Regions from separate parts of the Bacillus sp. V33-4 genome, predicted to be linked through region 2. Evidence: riboswitches for the same ligand, from Rfam matches in the RefSeq annotation. Region 2 holds a riboswitch; each other region holds the start of a gene.
The links. Region 2 has a riboswitch for cyclic di-GMP ahead of CVD23_RS04425 (helix-turn-helix domain-containing protein). Riboswitches for the same ligand answer to the same signal wherever they lie in the genome.

Region 1 (5,517 bases), on a different contig from region 2:
CGTCACTAAGCCAGGCGGTGTAACAATCAGCGAAGCGTTGCGAAAACGGCTTCCTATTTTTCTGCACAGTGTACTGCCCGGGCAGGAGGAAAAAAACGTCGAATATTTAAAAGCAAATGACCTGGTTTTTCTTTTTGATACTAATTTGCCAATGGAAGAGCAAATTTTTACCTTCCTGCAAAATCAGCCTGCCGTGTTTAAAAAACATAAAGCTACACAAGCGTATTTAAGCGAGCTGGAATTAAGCACAACTGCTGAAGTTTGCCATTTTATCGAAAAAACGATCTTGAATGAAGACAAACCGGGACACATTACGTATATAGATACCGTATTTTATCAGCTCTATGGTAATATTGAGAACTAATTTTTAAAGATATGGAAGAATATAAAAACCGTTCCAATCCCAAACACGACAATGTAAAGCCATGAGTAAACAAATTGGACGATTGAAATGAAATTGTGCATGTATTATCAACTCTCTGTTGGATTTTATTTGCCTTGTAGATGTTAACTACTGAACCGACGTCTTCTTTCTTTTATCGGTATGAAACCATCATAATTGTAATTGTTTTTTAGTTGGTCGTTACTTATACCCTAAATATTTTACATGTAACTGAAGATATGGCTTTGCGGCGAATTCGTTTTAATACTTTAACAAGAAACATTTATTTGAAATAATTTACGATTTCTTAACACACAAGTCAATTTCACAAAGTAACAAGCTAAACCGAAAAACGAATGAAGTTGTCTAGATATACAGGAGTATGCCGTAGGAAAAATTAGGTGAATGAGCTTGGGAAAAGTCCCTCATCCAGGTGATGAAGAACAAAATTAGGTACGTCAGATAAGGAAAAGTCCTTCATCCAGGCGATGAAGGACAAAATTAGGCAAGTGAGCTTGGGAGAAGTCCCTCATCTCTTGGATTGCCGCCAATGTCGTATTCTTCGATCATATGAAGATTGCCATCCCTCACCCCGCCCTTCTGATTCTCCGTTTCAAATAAGTGACCGCAGCCTCTTTGATGTCAGCCTTGTGCTTGCGGTGAATCAACAGGGTAATCTGAACAAATATAATTGGCAGGGTATGTTTTTTATATACAAGATACCGTGATTCCCACAGCGGTTCGAATTTATTTTTATATTCATAGAGCCCTTTAAAATTGTACAAGTAATTGCCTCTTTTATAGATGAACTGTCCGATCAACTCGGCCAAGTTAAACCTCTCTGATTCTCCTAAATTGGCTAGTGGCGACATTCCCAGGCTGCACCACTCATAGCCCTGTTCCTTACACCAGTTAAATATTGATACAAACAGAAAATCCATCGTTCCGGACGGGCTGTCCTGCAAGTAGCGCATTAAATCGATCGTAATTGTCCGATTCTTCAGTTGCTGGTTACATGCAAGCGTCGCAAAAGCAATGATTTTGCCATCTGGACCCGCAACAATAGCCAGCGGAAAACGGGCAAGATAATTTTCGCAAAAAAAACCGACCGAAAACCCCTTTTCTTTCCGATTGCCGAGCCAGGAATCCGATACGGCTTTTAACTCATTTTTTAACAGTGCTGAATGCGGCGGAAATAAAACAGAAAAACGGTAACCGTTCCGTTCGAATTTATTGATCGGCGTTCGAAGCCGCGTTTTCTTTTTCCCGACCGTCGAAAACTCCGGTATGCGAATTCTCGCTTCTTCGCCAACCTTAACCGAATGGTATCCCTTTTGTATATAATCATCTAAAAAACGTGGAGAAACATGATAAAAAACCGGCTCATTACCTGACCGGTAACAAAATTGTTTAAATTCCTTTATTGCGTCTTTTATGAATGATTCTTTCCCAACCGGGTCCCCTAAAACGACGCAAGTTTTGCCTACCTTTTGATAAGTAAGCAAAACTTGTTCATTTTTCGCCCAATAAAACAATTTGTCATTTAAAAAGCTTAAATGAGAGGTATGATTACCACCATATTTTTCTAGAAACGTCCAAATTTCATTCAAGTCCGTTTCATTTTGAACTGACCCGATAACTCGATTCTCTTTAACGAAGAGATAGACAGTAATTAAAAATAATAATGACAAAGAGTAAACAAGGAGCATATGTCCCTCCGTAAAGCTAAATTTCCAAAGTCATTCTTTTACAATAATTTGCTTAATGCCTCTTCAATTCGTTCACTTGAAAAGGGCTTGACAATGAACTCTCTCGCACCTGCCTGAATGGCTTCGACCACCATATCCTGCTGCCCCATTGCCGAGCACATAATGATTTTGGCATTAGGGTCGATTTTTTTAATTTCTTTCACTGCATGAACGCCGTCCATTTCCGGCATTGTAATATCCATTGTCACGAGGTCCGGTTGAAGCTCTTTATATTTTTCAACGGCCACCAGTCCGTTTTCAGCCTCACCAACAACTTCATGTCCTGCTTTAATAATCATATCTTTTAGTAACAATCTCATAAATGCTGCATCATCCGTTATTAAGACTTTTGCCATAAAAAAGTAAAAACCTCTTTCTATTATATATTATAGTTCTTTCATTTTCTGCATTTTGTGAAAAAATAAAAATCGTGTTATCGCGTTCATTTCTTGGACAATCACATCAATCGAGTAAAAAATAAATGATGAGATTCCCCTTTTCTTTAAAAGTAACAACAAACTGGATTCCCTTCTTAAAACCTGATATTTTGGAATCCCCTTCCATGATCGTCGGAGATGTGATATCCAGTGAAATTCCCTGTTGAAATACGTTTGCGCATAACCCTCCTGAGATCATATTACCAAGTTCACCGGCAAAAGATTTCAACATCTCTCCCTCCATCGGCATCCCATACATGGCTTCTCCAAGTGAACCGAATAACTCCTGATCACCTTTATAAATAATCTTTCCTTTCAGATCACCTGTAAGTCCGATTAACACACCAAATTGAAGGTTTAGATAGTTTTCCAGACTTTGCGGGCTTCCTTTTTCATAGGGGACGGGAACGACATGGTCTAATGACGAAAGCATACCATCCATAAGTATGGAAACCGGCTGGGATTGTGTAAGATTCATTCTGTGTATTTCCTCCAATTAATAAATATTTGACGCTCATATAGAGCTATCGACAATACACTACCTCTATTCAATTAGGCAACCCCAATCCTTCATTCATCGGATTGGGGTCAACTATCTATTATTCTATCATATTTAGTTCACTTTAAAACCGGATACCGACTGGTTCAGCTCCTCTGCCAGCTGGGCAAGAGATTGGGCAGCTACAGCTGTTTCCTCATGAAAATAATAGAAAGAAAAATCCCCATAAAAAAAACGACCTCATTGCTGGTCGTCTTTTGTTATAGCTCCTAGTCCCTCTAATAAAATTTTAGCATCAGAATTCAGGTAAAGAATGACATCTTTGCGCAACAGCAATTGCGCTTTATCCTTTATACTAATCTTCAGCCCTCTCACGTCAAATCTTGAGGCGTAAGCGTTTATTGAATTGATAGCCCCCAATTCCTGGCGTGTCAGTGGTTTATCTTCATTATCCAAACTATTAGTTAAGAATTCGAGTAATTCCCTGGCATTACTTTTCAGGAGATTTTTATTCTGATTAAGAATTGTTATGTTGGCTTCGATAAGCTTTCTTGTTGAAATAAGATCCAGATCCTCTACACTTTTATTTATTTTCGAAATTAACTCAGAAAGCTGCATGATCTCTTCTCCTCTATTTCTTGTTAACCTGGCTACTTTGGCTTGACTATACTTTCTTAATAATCATATAATTCCCATGTCCCACCACTGTATTTGGAGTCTCGTATCCAAAAATTCGGGCAGCTTCCCGTGAAATTTCAACCAGTACACTGTTTTCCCTGACAAGAAACACTTCGCCTTCACATGAAGTATCTTTTCGTTCAAAAAGAATCGTGTCGCCTTTCTTCGCTTTTCCCGATTTTATTCTTTCCACCACTAACTCTCTCCCTTTTTTATGTGTTAATGTTGCATTCATAAATTCAAATCCGATTTTCTTTTTTCCAGCGTATAACGATATTTGAAGGGATATTTAAATCCTCTTGTATTTCCAGGATCGTTGCTTTTGGTTTACGTCTTAAATAATGTTTTACTTCGCGAAGTAATACGCTCTCCTGTTGGGCGCATTTAGCGCAAAGCTGTTCGGCTGTTCCGGAATGTACAAATATTTCATGACATTGAATACAATTAATTAACTCCATTTATCATCGCTTCCTCACCTATGATTCTTTAAGCTTTAAAACTAAGAAGTTACGTAAATTGAATAATTGTACCCGTAAGCCTCGCTTAAATTTTTATACAAAAAAATCCACCGAAAAAGTTGGTGGACTTGTTGTATAAATGGTTTTCAAGCACCATTTACCGATGATTTTTCCCGAACTTTTTGGCAACCCGACTATCCTAGTACGATGACCTTAGACTCGTGGCTTTGCGTCCTTGTCTTTCAACAAGTTTGCCGTTTTACATTTGATTAATATGATAGTAAAACTTTAGAAGGGAAATTTCAACATTTTTCGCCATTTTATAACAAAAATAGGTAATTATACTCATGCCTTAGGATTCATTTATATGATAATTAAATTTCGCCGGAATATCCTTACAAAACTCAATCCGACCTTCTATTTTTTCGTTAATCCTGTTCGGGAATCAATTACTTCTACCAATTTCCCGACAGTCTGTCAATAAACAACTGTGTCAGTCCTTTTTTCGCACTGACGCTATGTAAACATATTTAAATAACATCAGTAGTTTTGAGAAGATTGTCCCTTCTTCTAAAATACCCAACACCTACCACTAAAATGACTAAGACAATTGGAAGCCACGTGTGGATCTCGTCGACTAAGCCGGGAACGACAGAATGAAGAAATGCTTCTATTGTTTCGTCTTCAATCATCATTTCTCCCGCAGTATATGCCAACAGCCCGGCACCAGCATAAATGATGAACGGGAATTTTTCCATTACGCGCAATAATAGCTGGCTGCCCCAAACAATGATTGGAATAGAAATTAAAATACCAACCAAAATCGGGACGAATCCATGTGCGACACCCGCTAATGCCAAGACATTGTCAAGGGACATTACGGCATCTGCGATAATGATCGTTCTCACAGCCGCTGCCACTGTTGCGCCACCGGCTTTGTGTTCTTTTTCTTTTCCGGCTAGCAACTTATAAGCAATCTGAAGCAATAAGAGTCCACCAATGAAAGATATAAAAGGTATTCCCAATAACCAGACAATAATTGCAGCGAAAATTAACCGTAAAATGATCGCGCCCAGTGTACCCCAAAATATCGCTTTTCTCCGATGTTCGGGTGGTACATTTCGAGCGGCCAGCGCAATAACGATTGCATTATCTCCGCTTAAGATCAGATCTACACCTATGACTTTTATAAGTGTTGATAGTTCCATTCCCAAGAATTCCACTGTCATCCCCCTGACAAATTGTGATAAGTTCTACTGCCCTAGTTTTTATCTATTTCAACATTTTAAACCGAAATTTCGAAAGAACATTCTCA
Region 2 (5,517 bases):
CAACTTTTTCTGGATACAGATCATGATTCATCAGCCTGTATTCAGCCATTTGCTCATACTTTGTACCGGGCTTACCGTAGTTTGTGTAAGGGTCGATGGAGATGCCGCCTCTTGGCGTGAATTTCCCCCACACCTCAATATAGCGCGGATCCATTAACTTGATTAAGTCATTCATAATAATGTTCATGCAATCTTCATGGAAATCACCATGATTGCGGAAGCTGAACAAGTACAGCTTTAACGATTTGCTTTCGACCATTTTTTGGTCAGGTATATAGCTGATATAAATGGTTGCGAAGTCAGGCTGACCTGTGATTGGACATAAGCTTGTAAACTCCGGGCAATTAAATTTAACAAAATAATCACGGTTCGGATGCTTATTGTCAAATGACTCGAGTATTTCTGGTGCATAGTCAAATAAATATTTTGTTCCTTGATTTCCAAGCAAGGTAATGTCTGATAGCTCTTCATTTTTTCTTCCGGGCATAAATAAAAGCCTCCTTATCTGAATCCGCATTCGCGTAAGAGAGGCCGCCGCATCTTTAACCGGGCTTATAAAGTATCAAAGCCATAGTTTTTTATAGAGGGTTGTTTGCTATGAACCTCTCCCGCCTGAGTGCGGGATTATTGAATTGTCATTGTTAATATAGATAAAAAGTCCGTACCTGTCAACGGATACTTTTCTCTGCCAGAAAATGCTCTATTATCATCCACAATAAGGAATGTCATCTTAAACATCGATTATGGTAAAGTAGCATTATATTGAACAGTCTTCAGGGAGGGTTTTGTTTGTGGAACGAATTTAAGAGATTTGCGATAAAAGGTAATGTCATTGACCTCGCGACCGGGGTTGTTATTGGCACCGCTTTTGGAAAAATAGTTACTTCTCTTGTAAATGATATTATTATGCCAATAGTCGGTTTGCTTATCGGCGGGATTGATTTTTCAAAACTGATATTTCCATTGCCGAACGGAGCAGAAGATATAAAGATCGGCTTATTTATTCAAACGATTGTAAATTTTATGATTATTGCGTTTTCAATTTTTATGATGGTTCGCCTAATTGAACGCTTTAAGAGAAAAGAGGAAGAAAAGCCGGCTGAACTGGTCATAGACAGACAAGAGGAGCTTCTTTCTGAAATTAGGGACCTCTTAAAGGAAAGATCAAAACAATTATAATCGCTCTTAAATTTCCTCTGCTGCCATATTTTTATTTGCTGAAAATTTTAAAGCTTATTTGAAAATCGTTTGGATCTTGGAAAAAAGATTGGCTTATCGGATGCTCAGCTTGCTACCACACCAAGAAATTCGGCGATTATTTCGCGGATCATGCAGAACCGAAAAACCGTGAAGAAAAGCTGCTGCAAGAGCTTTGGAAAGCAGGAAACGAGGAAGAAAGACACAAGCTTGCCCATCTGCTCGTAAAGCTCGTTGATGCGGAATAACCATTATAATATACAGGACATTCTCCATGATTAAAAGCCAATACGGGTATGTCCTTTTTTCTTTGTCGCGAACTACTTTTCTGCTATCGCTATGCCCTGTAATCTGTTAAAATAGAAGTTGACTTCATGATACAATGAGTCCTAAAAAACGATTTCCCCTCTTCCTTCCGCCAGTAAAGAGCCGCACTCCCGACTGGATTGTTTTCTTGATCCGGAGCTTTCTTTTTTTACAAATTCAGCTTCTGTTCATAGAAGCATTAAACGAAGCTGCCAAAATCCAGAGTTCATAATAATCAACCTCCAACCTTCAACTTCAGCTTACCTTATCTTCCATTTACAGCTACAGCTCCTATCTGCGCCTCCACCATGAAAATCCTTCAGATCTGTTGCATCCTTTTTATATTGCAGAATATACTTTCACTTGTTCGTTTAACACTGGTCTATCAAAGAAACCTCCGGAGACTTGGCCACGGCTTAACGCTTTATACTCTCCCGTTCAAAACATCGTGCAAGATTACAGTTCCCAAATAGTTGAATCGTACGAATATCGAAGGCTCCAATCTAAAAGCGCTGAAAAATTGTACCTTTTTATGAGATGGTTAATAGAAAGTAAATAGAAAATTTAAAATTTAGCATTTAAAAAAATACGGTTACTAATATATCAAAAAAGCATAAAAAATTCTTTCCGAATAGGATAAAGGTCCTACAAAAGATCGATTCTTAAAAGAAACAAAAAGACTTTCGATAGAAATGTAGCAATTTCCCACTTTTAATATTTTTTAGAAATAACTTTTTTTCTATGTAAACTATTTTTCTATTTACCACATATGCTATTCCTCTGCGTAAAATGCTGTCGAATTTCCACACATATTGGTTTAGAATGGCATATATAATAACCGTAATTACCTCTATAAAGGCAAAATCACTGAAAAGTGGTGACGCAAAGCTAAAGGGACTAACGCAGGAAACATTGCCAGGTCAGCCAGCTGCTTTAGGTTTCTTAAACCTGTTTATGCGAATAGGTTTATTTTTATAGCTCAAGGGGGCGAACGATAAGTTAATGAAGTGAAACACCATATTTTTCATGCTAGATAAACAACGGTTGTACTGTACCTGTACCACATAGGTTTTATGCAGTGTTTTTTCATTGATTGCCAAGGCAAGTATGCGCTTTCCCGGCTGCATTAATCTAACGGGCGCACCCAATTTAAGTTTGCTATTGAACAATTGTTTCAGTATTTAAGTCACACTTTGCTTACCTCACTCCTTTAAATACTGAAGCAAGTCTTTCAATATGATGAACTCCGTGCCTGGCCACCTGGAACCTATACACAGTACAATACTTAGCTTAAAGTTTTCAGCTTAATAGTAAAGGTAAAGTAAGGTGCATGGAAAAATGTTATACAAACGATGGACTACAGAGGAAGTCGATTATCTAAAGGTGAGTGTCGGAAATAAAAAAGTACCTGTAATCGCCAATCAGTTAAGGAGGACCGAAAAGGCAGTTGTCGCGAAAATGAAGAGGCTGGGAATCTCGCAAACGAAATCGCATACCGGGATGCTTACCATGAATGAACTGGCCAAGCATCTCCATGTTGATCCGAACACAGTCAAAAACTGGATTGATAATCATCATTTAAAAAGCAGTGTGAAAATTACAAGGACAACCAGAAAGTTTACGTTTATTAACCCTGAGGATTTTTGGGAATGGGCCGGCGAATACAAATCCAAAGTCAATTTTCAAAAAATAGATCAACATGCGATCTTACCCGAACCCGAGTGGGTTGAGGATGAACGAAAAAAAAAACGAGAATTTTGTTTCTTACAAAAAGTGGACCACCAAAGAGATTCAGCAAATGTTATGTCTCATCTCAAAGGGACATTCCTTTGAAGTGATAGGTAAACACCTGGGCAGAAGCCCAATGAGTGTCGCCAGAAAATATCAAAGAATCAATAAGGATAACAGAAATTCGACCTAACAGGTTTTGCAGCAGATATCTCCCAAATAGTTCTTATTTCAATCCATGGTGAATAGTTGGAGGGAAAATAAATGATTTTAAAAGACATCGACAAAGTCATAAGCCGGGATATACTCGAAGATGATATCTATCACGACAGTACACTGGTTATCAAAAAAGATACTCTGTTAAATGAAAAACTTATTAAGAAGCTGAAGTCACTTGGTGTAAAAAAGATTGCTATTAAAAGCGAGATATTGACTGACTCCGGCCAGGAAAACAAATCCGTTTCAAACAGCTTTCAAATTCAATTTATAAAAGAAACCTTTTTTACCAACTTAACGCATTTTGCGAACGAGCATCGTTACGGAAAGCTATTGTATGAATTGGAAGACTTGATGTTTGTTGAAGACTTATTTGTCTCTACTTTAATGGATGAGAAAATTGAGAGCTTGCTGGCCGCTTTGCGAAACTGGGATTCATACAGCTATTATCATTCATTCGACGTGTTTGTTATGGGTACTTTACTTGCCCGCAAAATGGAAGTTAAAAACCTGGAGGAATTGGCGATCGGTTATCTGCTGCATGATATTGGAAAAATTAATGTAGCAAGAGATATTTTACAGAAGGAAACAAAGCTAACGATTGAAGAATTCCAGAACGTCCAAAATCATGCAATCGAAGGCTACAAAATATTAAAAAACCTTGGCTTTGACGAAGCGGTCGCAGTTCTGGCCAAATCCCACCATGAACGAATCGATGGTTCAGGATATCCGGAGGGGAAAATCAATGACCTGCTTTCATTGGAGCTGAAAATATTAATGATCGTCGATGTTTACTCTGCTCTTACCTTAAAAAGACCTTACAGGGAGCCGTTTCATGCTGCGCAGGCTATTCAGTTTTTAATCAGTGATGTTCCCAAGTTTGAAAAAGAGTGTCTAATCCAATTTATCGAATTATTGAAAATCTATCCGGCAGAATCAATTGTCAATTTATCAAACAATAAACATGCGAAGATTGTGTTAATAAAAGAGGCCTTTCCAACATTGCCGGTCGTTAGACTGCTTGATCAGCTAGAGCCTATTGAACTACCATCAAATTACTCAATAACTATCAGCAATTTGGTCGAGTGGTCCGAATATGATCCTGAAAAGAACTTTGATGCTTACATAAAAGTATTAAAAAACGGAGACATCAAGCAGGCCTATGAGATTTTCCAGGTGATCATTGACGGGATGAGGATTGAAGAGATTTACTCGAAAATTATTTACAGTTCAATCACTAGGCTTTATACCCAGTATAAAAATGGTGAAATTGCCATGTCCGAGCTAAGGATTGCCGAGGAAGCAACAAAAAATATCATGCATAAAGCTCTTGAACAATTCATGCCTGAAATTGATCATACTCGGGAGAGCATTGTTCTGACCTCGTTTGGAAATGAAGAACAGTCAGTGCCGCTGCAAATTGTAGCGGATGTCCTGACAATCAATCGCTGGAAAGTTTATAACCTTGGGCTTTCAATTCCAAAGGAAGAACTGCTCGCTTTTATCCAAAAAAAGAAATTGAAATACTTGGGGTTCACACCGCCTGCCGAAGAGAAACTTCCTGAAATGCTCCAGACGATTCAATGGTTAAAGGAACAGCACCGCCAGTTAATTGTCGTGTCCGCAGGCTTAACGGTTAAGCTCACGTCAGCACTGAAGGCTGATATTCATGCAGCGACTCTTGCGGACATGCTGGATCAACTAAATACGAAAGAGATGGCTCGAATGAATGGATAGCTGCTCGGTGACGGTGTGTAAATTCCGCCATCTGATCGGGAGCTATCACAAACATCCCTGCCGGTTATCGGCAGGGATGCTTGGAAGTATGCTATTTGAAAAATGAGTCCTTTTCTTTTGGGGTCAATATATCTCCCATCCATCCTTTTAATCTTAAATAAAGATAAATGGCCACGGTCGATATGACCATTAAAATAATGGCATATAAATAACCAAATTTCCATTTCAGCTCGGGCATAAATTCAAAATTCATTCCCCATAGCGCTCCCAATGCCATTAGCGGTGTAAAGAGAACAGTAAATACAGTCAACGTTTTGATAATTTCATTTCCCC
Region 3 (5,517 bases), on a different contig from region 2:
CTTGATAAGTAATCTCTATAAACAAAAAGTTCTCGATAAAGAACGACAGGATTTTCGATAATGATCGTATGTTTGCATGAATAAAGGGTTTAATATTGTTTGTTAATAGGGTATTTTGAAGAATTTAACAGAAAAAGATCACAAAATAACACCTCTCTACTGGGCGTTTATTTAATGTCCACTATATCTTTTTCAGCTAAACTTGGTTTTTGTAGTTGACTTTAAGTTAGACTCTCCAGAAAAAGACAGTGCGCATAAACGAGACTGGGGGAAAAAGCTATCATGATCAAAATAAGAGTGGAAAATTTCAATCCACTCTTAAAACAAGCTCTTATCGTTTCCTGTTTGTCAAAACCTTTTTAAGAGATTGGTTGACTTGATCAATGTCAAACGCCTCCGGATCAATAGGTCCATACCATTCGCGCAGCTCCTCCATGTATTCCTTTTCCTCTTGATCAAGTTGCCGGTCCCCCTGATCTTGAAAAGCTTGTAACAGAGCTGAATAACCGTAAATACCTCCAACGTCTTCCGGTGGGCATGCGCGTTTTCCTTTTAGGCAGACAGGGTATTTAAGCTTTTCAGATACTTGCTCGATCTTTTCTACTGTCACCATATGCTCCCAGTCATCTCCGAAATCATAGGTGTAGAGGAATTCATCCTTTTCTGTTCGGATCCAGTCTCCCAGCTTTTCTTTCCGTGAATCAGTTGTTTCCCTCATTTTAGGAAGGAAAAACCCAGTCTCTAATTCATCTTCGGGAAGCTCAATCAAAACATCATTATATTCAAAACTGTATAAATGATAGTTTTCCCAGCCCATTAATACTTGAATCACTTCATGCAGCTGGTGGAAGGTTAACTCGCTATGCACTTCGATCCTTCTCCAAATAGGCGGCCGGATACCTTTTAGTGATACTTTCAATTGGTACGTCATTATAGGTTTTGCTTTTCGCACAGAACTTTTTGGTTTTTTTGTTCCTGTTCTTATATTTTTGATCTGATAATCCAACAATTCACCCACTTCTGCTTTAACGGTAGTTAATAAAAATTTTTTTATTTCGCCAATTTCCCCCTCAAATTTCGACATGGAATCGTATAGAATATTAGAAAAGTTGATAAAGGCAAAACCATTGAAAAATGGCGACGCAAAGCTAGAGGGACTAACGGGGTAAAACCTATGTCAGCCAGCTGCCAGACCAGTGCGGACGAAGATAATAGCTTTTTCATCTTTTCTTATTTTTTATAAGGAGAGAAGTTAAATGAACAGAAATATCAAGCGGCTCATTTCGGGCGGAGTTTTCATGGGAGGCCTATTGTTTAGTACTGCGGCTTATGCAGAGGGAGACACAGCGCCAGCTGATGATACAGTAAACGCACCATTTTCCCAAGTTGCAGCAGGTACCACACCGGACAATAGTTTTACTTATTTCTTTGATAAGCTGTCTGAAGATTTGCAGTTATTTTTTGCGTTTAATGATGTAAAGGAAACCGAATTATTGCTTCAATTTTCTCAGGAGCGGCTTTCGGAATTAGCTGAAATAGCCGAGACAGATCAAGATCAATATATTACGAACTTAATTGATGAATACTTAGTTTCCTTGCAGGAAGCGGGCGATAAGGTTGCGCAGATTGTATTGGATTCGGATCTGAACGGAGAGGTAAAGGATCAGTTAACAAGTGAGTTGGAGCAAACTGCTGCACTCGATATCCCTGGCGAAGACTTATTAGCAGACAATAAATTAGAGGAATTGAATTCTACTAAAAAAGAAGCTTTTATAGTAGCGAGCGTGGTTAAGGAATTAAATACAGAAAAGGTAAAAGCACTACGTGCAGAAGGCCTGGGATTTGGACAAATTGTAAAAGTTCTTGCTCTATCTGAGGAAAGCGAAAAAACAGAAGCAGAAATTGTTGATTTATTAAAGAATAAAAATATGGGCTTTGGGCAAATAGCAAAAGAGTTAAATATAGACCTGGGCAAACTGGTTGGTAAAGTGATTAATCAAAAAGAAGATCTAATCGAAGAGGCGATAGAACAAGCGAAAAAATCAAACGATACAGCCACGGTAGAAAGATTGGAAAAATCACTGAAAGATATTAAGAAACAGAAGGTTGAATTTGAAATAGTTAAGGAATATGCGGAAATAGAGCAGGAAGCATCAGAGAAGCTTGCCAAAATTCAAGAAAAGCTCGCAACGGGTGAAATCACCAAGGCGGAAGCTGATAAAAAAATTAAAAAAATTCAGGAAAAAGTTGCAAAGGAACTGAAAGAATTACAAGAAGACGCAGATGAAGAACTGGCAGAACAGAATGAAGAAGGAAATTCCAACGACAGGGAAGAAGAAGATAACGAAGGGCAATACGACGATGATGAAGAGCAAAATGATTCAAATAATATAGCTGAGAACACAGAAAATAATAAAAAACAAGCAGAGCAAACTGCTTCAAAACAAAAGGAATTAGAAAAGGGTAAAAAAGAACAGGAACAAGCGGCCAGGGAAGCAGCTGAACAGGAACGTGAAAGACAAGAAGAACTGGCAGAGCAGCAGCGGGAAAAAGAGGAACAAGCTCGCAAGCAACAAGCAGAGCAAGAAAAAAAGCAAAGAGAACAAGCAGAACAAACTCGCAAACAACAAGAAAAATTAGCAAAACAGCAAGTAGAACAAGCTCGTAAACAACAAGAACAATTAGCGAAAGAACAAGCTGAAAAGCAATATAAAGACCAACAAAACCAAAATAAAAACGAAAACGGGGAAGAAGGAGAACATTCAGAAGACGGAGAAAATTAAGGTCAAAGGAGCCACGCCGCTGGCTCCTTCTATTTGTATTTTCTTATGAATTCTTTTCGGGAAAATTAAAAGCACTTTTAAAAAGCTTCTTTACCCCTTTAAACTTTAAAAGTATGATTATCTAGTAGGCATTCGGGGGTGGTCAGTTGCAAGATTCAGAGCTTGGTATATTAATTTCAGCAGCGGTAAACGGGAACGAAATAGATAGAGAAACAATCATTCGCCATTACCGACCATATATCATTAATACGGCCGGCCATATTACCGGTCGTTATATTAACTGGAGCGAAGAAGAGGCGAGTGTCAGCTTACTGGCTTTTAATCGTGCAATTGATACATATAACAGCCAGCGAGGCAGAAGCTTCTTAAATTATGCCTATCTTCTTATCAAAAGAGATCTGATCGATTTTTTTCGAAAAGAACAAAAGGCAGATCGTCTCAATCAAGATGAAGAATGTGAGGAAAAGCAATCTCTTAAATCTTACCAGCAAACTTTACAGGAAAAAGAACTGATTGAGGAAATTTTGGAGTTTAAGAAGAGCTTAAACGAATTCGATATTCTTTTTGAAGAGCTGGAGCACTATGCTCCAAAACATAAAGATTCAAGGGATAAAATGATTTTAATGGCACACCAGTTTGTCGGCTTTCCTGAATTGGTGGAGGATTTTTTGAAGAAAAAACGCCTGCCTGCGACACTCTTTAGCAAAAAAACGGGCTATTCTATTAAAACGGTCGAAAGGCACCGAAAATATTTAATCACGTTAATCATACTAAGGCTGCATCCGGAATGGCGCCAGTTGACTCAATATATCAGCATTCCAGCGGGAGATGAACAATTATGCTGAACAATACAATCTATCAGGGAATTGTTATAGAGGTGAACCAGGAATATGTGGTGATAATGTGCGAGGGCGGTATTTTTAAAAATATTCCCTGGCCTGAAGATGGTGTGCCTCGGATTGGCCAGCTTTACACCTATTCTGAAAAAAGCACCAGTCGGTTCCGGCCAATTAAATATTTATCACTTGCTGCAATTTTGGTGCTCTCTGTAATCGGTTATTTTCTTTTCAATTCGCAGACTCAACAAGATTCGTATGTAGTCGCAATTGATATTAACCCTTCCGTTGAAGTTCATATCGATAAGCAGTTGAATATACTGAAAGTTATTCCTGTAAATGATGATGGACAGGAAGTAATTAAATCGATCTCAACAGAAGATGAAAATTTATATACATTTATTGATGAATTTATCCGCCATACTGTCAAAAAGAAATATTTGAAAACGGATAAAAAAGGGCTGGTAGCAGTTACGGTTGTGCCGCTTAGAGGAAATTTGGATGAACTGGATGATGATATCCAAAGTGCTTTGACGGTCTCACTTAATGATAATAAGGTCGATGCCGAGGTGTTTATCAAAAAAGAAAATAAAAACACTCTAGATAAAGCCCACAAAGCAAGTCTGTCAATAAATAAATATGTAAGCTATAAGGATCTAATAGACAAAGGCCACAACATCAGTAAAGAAACGATTCGCAGCCGATCAATTGCGGAATTAAAGGAGCTTGGGCAACAACCACGGCAATCCGTTCAGGGGAATAATCATTTAGAAAAGATTAAACCCAACGATAATAAAGCTAAGGTTGAGCACGATGATTTACCTAAAGAAGAATCTTCACCTACTGGAAGTCGTACTCCAGATGTTGGTTCAAACAATAAGTCGGTTCCGAAGGCTGTAAAAAAAGAAGAGATCAATAACAGCAACAATACTTCAAAGGTTGAAATAATTGATAAAGATCAAGAAAATAAACAACCAGCAGGAAACCAAAATCAAGATAATGAACAACAAAATGGGCGAAAACCAGTTCCTGATAACAGTAGTATAAAGGAAGAAGATCAGAATGAGATAGAAAGGGATGATCAAGCACCAGCAGAGAACGAAAATTTCAAGCCTCCTGCAAATGACGATCATCAAGAGCAGGAACAACAAGAAACAGTAGATGGGATGGAGGAAGATGATGCCGATCAAAATGACGAAGAACATGTTCGTGAGAGCAGATATTTAAATTCAGAGAATCCTGAAAAAGATTGGACACAATAAGCCAGAAAAGCACCCTCGCAGGTGCTTTTCTGATTTTAAAATAATAGTAGTGTAACTAACGCTTATTCCATAAAAACAAAATTCGTAAGTATATTCTGTCCGTATTCATTAGTATAATACTCTATTTCAGCATTAGTTCCTGCTGTAATAGTTTCGAAATTCACATTGGATTGGTAATCTTCAATTCTTAAAGCCAGTGGTGTGCCTTCAGGTGTTATTACTTCTATTGAAGCCTGATCAATTTGACCTGAAAACTCTACCTGGTGTTTGTTACTCTCAGTATTAACATTTTCCTCAGAGGTTTGATTATCCACAACTTTATTTTCTTCAGCTGTCTTTGTTTCTTCATTTGATTCTTCGACGACTTCATTTTCTTGATTAGGAGTTTCTGTTGATTCTGCTACACCATCATTATTACCTGATGTTGAATCGTTATTAACCGCTGTTCCACATGCTGCCATTAGGAGAACAACCATCAACAAAGTTAAGAAATTAAGTTTTTTCAATTTAATCACCACCCTATGAGTCGAAATATACATCATTATGTAGAAATTGTCGAGTCCCACAATAAAGGTAAAATTTAACATAATTAAATTAATTTTTTTGCATGTGAAAGTAGTTTTTTTATAATTTCAT

Region 1: it holds a riboswitch for cyclic di-GMP, as region 2 does, so the genes downstream of both, CVD23_RS18950 (hypothetical protein) here and CVD23_RS04425 (helix-turn-helix domain-containing protein) in region 2, are expected to answer to the same signal.
Region 3: it holds a riboswitch for cyclic di-GMP, as region 2 does, so the genes downstream of both, CVD23_RS11995 (DUF5667 domain-containing protein) here and CVD23_RS04425 (helix-turn-helix domain-containing protein) in region 2, are expected to answer to the same signal.

What each region holds. Positions count from the first base shown of each region.
Region 1 covers NZ_PGVC01000059.1:25,853-31,369, reverse strand. The annotation lists gene CVD23_RS18980 (MGDG synthase family glycosyltransferase) at 1-364, shown strand, start outside; gene CVD23_RS18975 (phosphatidylglycerol lysyltransferase domain-containing protein) at 970-2,091, opposite strand; gene CVD23_RS18970 (response regulator) at 2,130-2,486, opposite strand; gene CVD23_RS18965 (chemotaxis protein CheX) at 2,593-3,045, opposite strand; gene CVD23_RS18960 (hypothetical protein) at 3,307-3,684, opposite strand; gene CVD23_RS18955 (YkvS family protein) at 3,731-3,937, opposite strand; gene CVD23_RS18950 (hypothetical protein) at 3,984-4,202, opposite strand; cyclic di-GMP riboswitch class I at 4,384-4,468, opposite strand; gene CVD23_RS18945 (TerC family protein) at 4,733-5,431, opposite strand.
Region 2 covers NZ_PGVC01000010.1:16,113-21,629, forward strand. The annotation lists gene queF (preQ(1) synthase) at 1-487, opposite strand, end outside; gene mscL (large-conductance mechanosensitive channel protein MscL) at 790-1,179, shown strand; gene CVD23_RS22305 (DUF3243 domain-containing protein) at 1,362-1,445, shown strand; cyclic di-GMP riboswitch class I at 2,351-2,439, shown strand; gene CVD23_RS04425 (helix-turn-helix domain-containing protein) at 2,842-3,336, shown strand; gene CVD23_RS04430 (HD domain-containing phosphohydrolase) at 3,496-5,184, shown strand; gene CVD23_RS04435 (magnesium transporter CorA family protein) at 5,276-5,517, opposite strand, start outside.
Region 3 covers NZ_PGVC01000030.1:26,020-31,536, reverse strand. The annotation lists gene CVD23_RS12000 (plasmid pRiA4b ORF-3 family protein) at 332-931, opposite strand; cyclic di-GMP riboswitch class I at 1,108-1,193, shown strand; gene CVD23_RS11995 (DUF5667 domain-containing protein) at 1,257-2,783, shown strand; gene CVD23_RS11990 (sigma-70 family RNA polymerase sigma factor) at 2,930-3,628, shown strand; gene CVD23_RS11985 (anti-sigma-I factor RsgI family protein) at 3,622-4,881, shown strand; gene CVD23_RS11980 (hypothetical protein) at 4,944-5,387, opposite strand.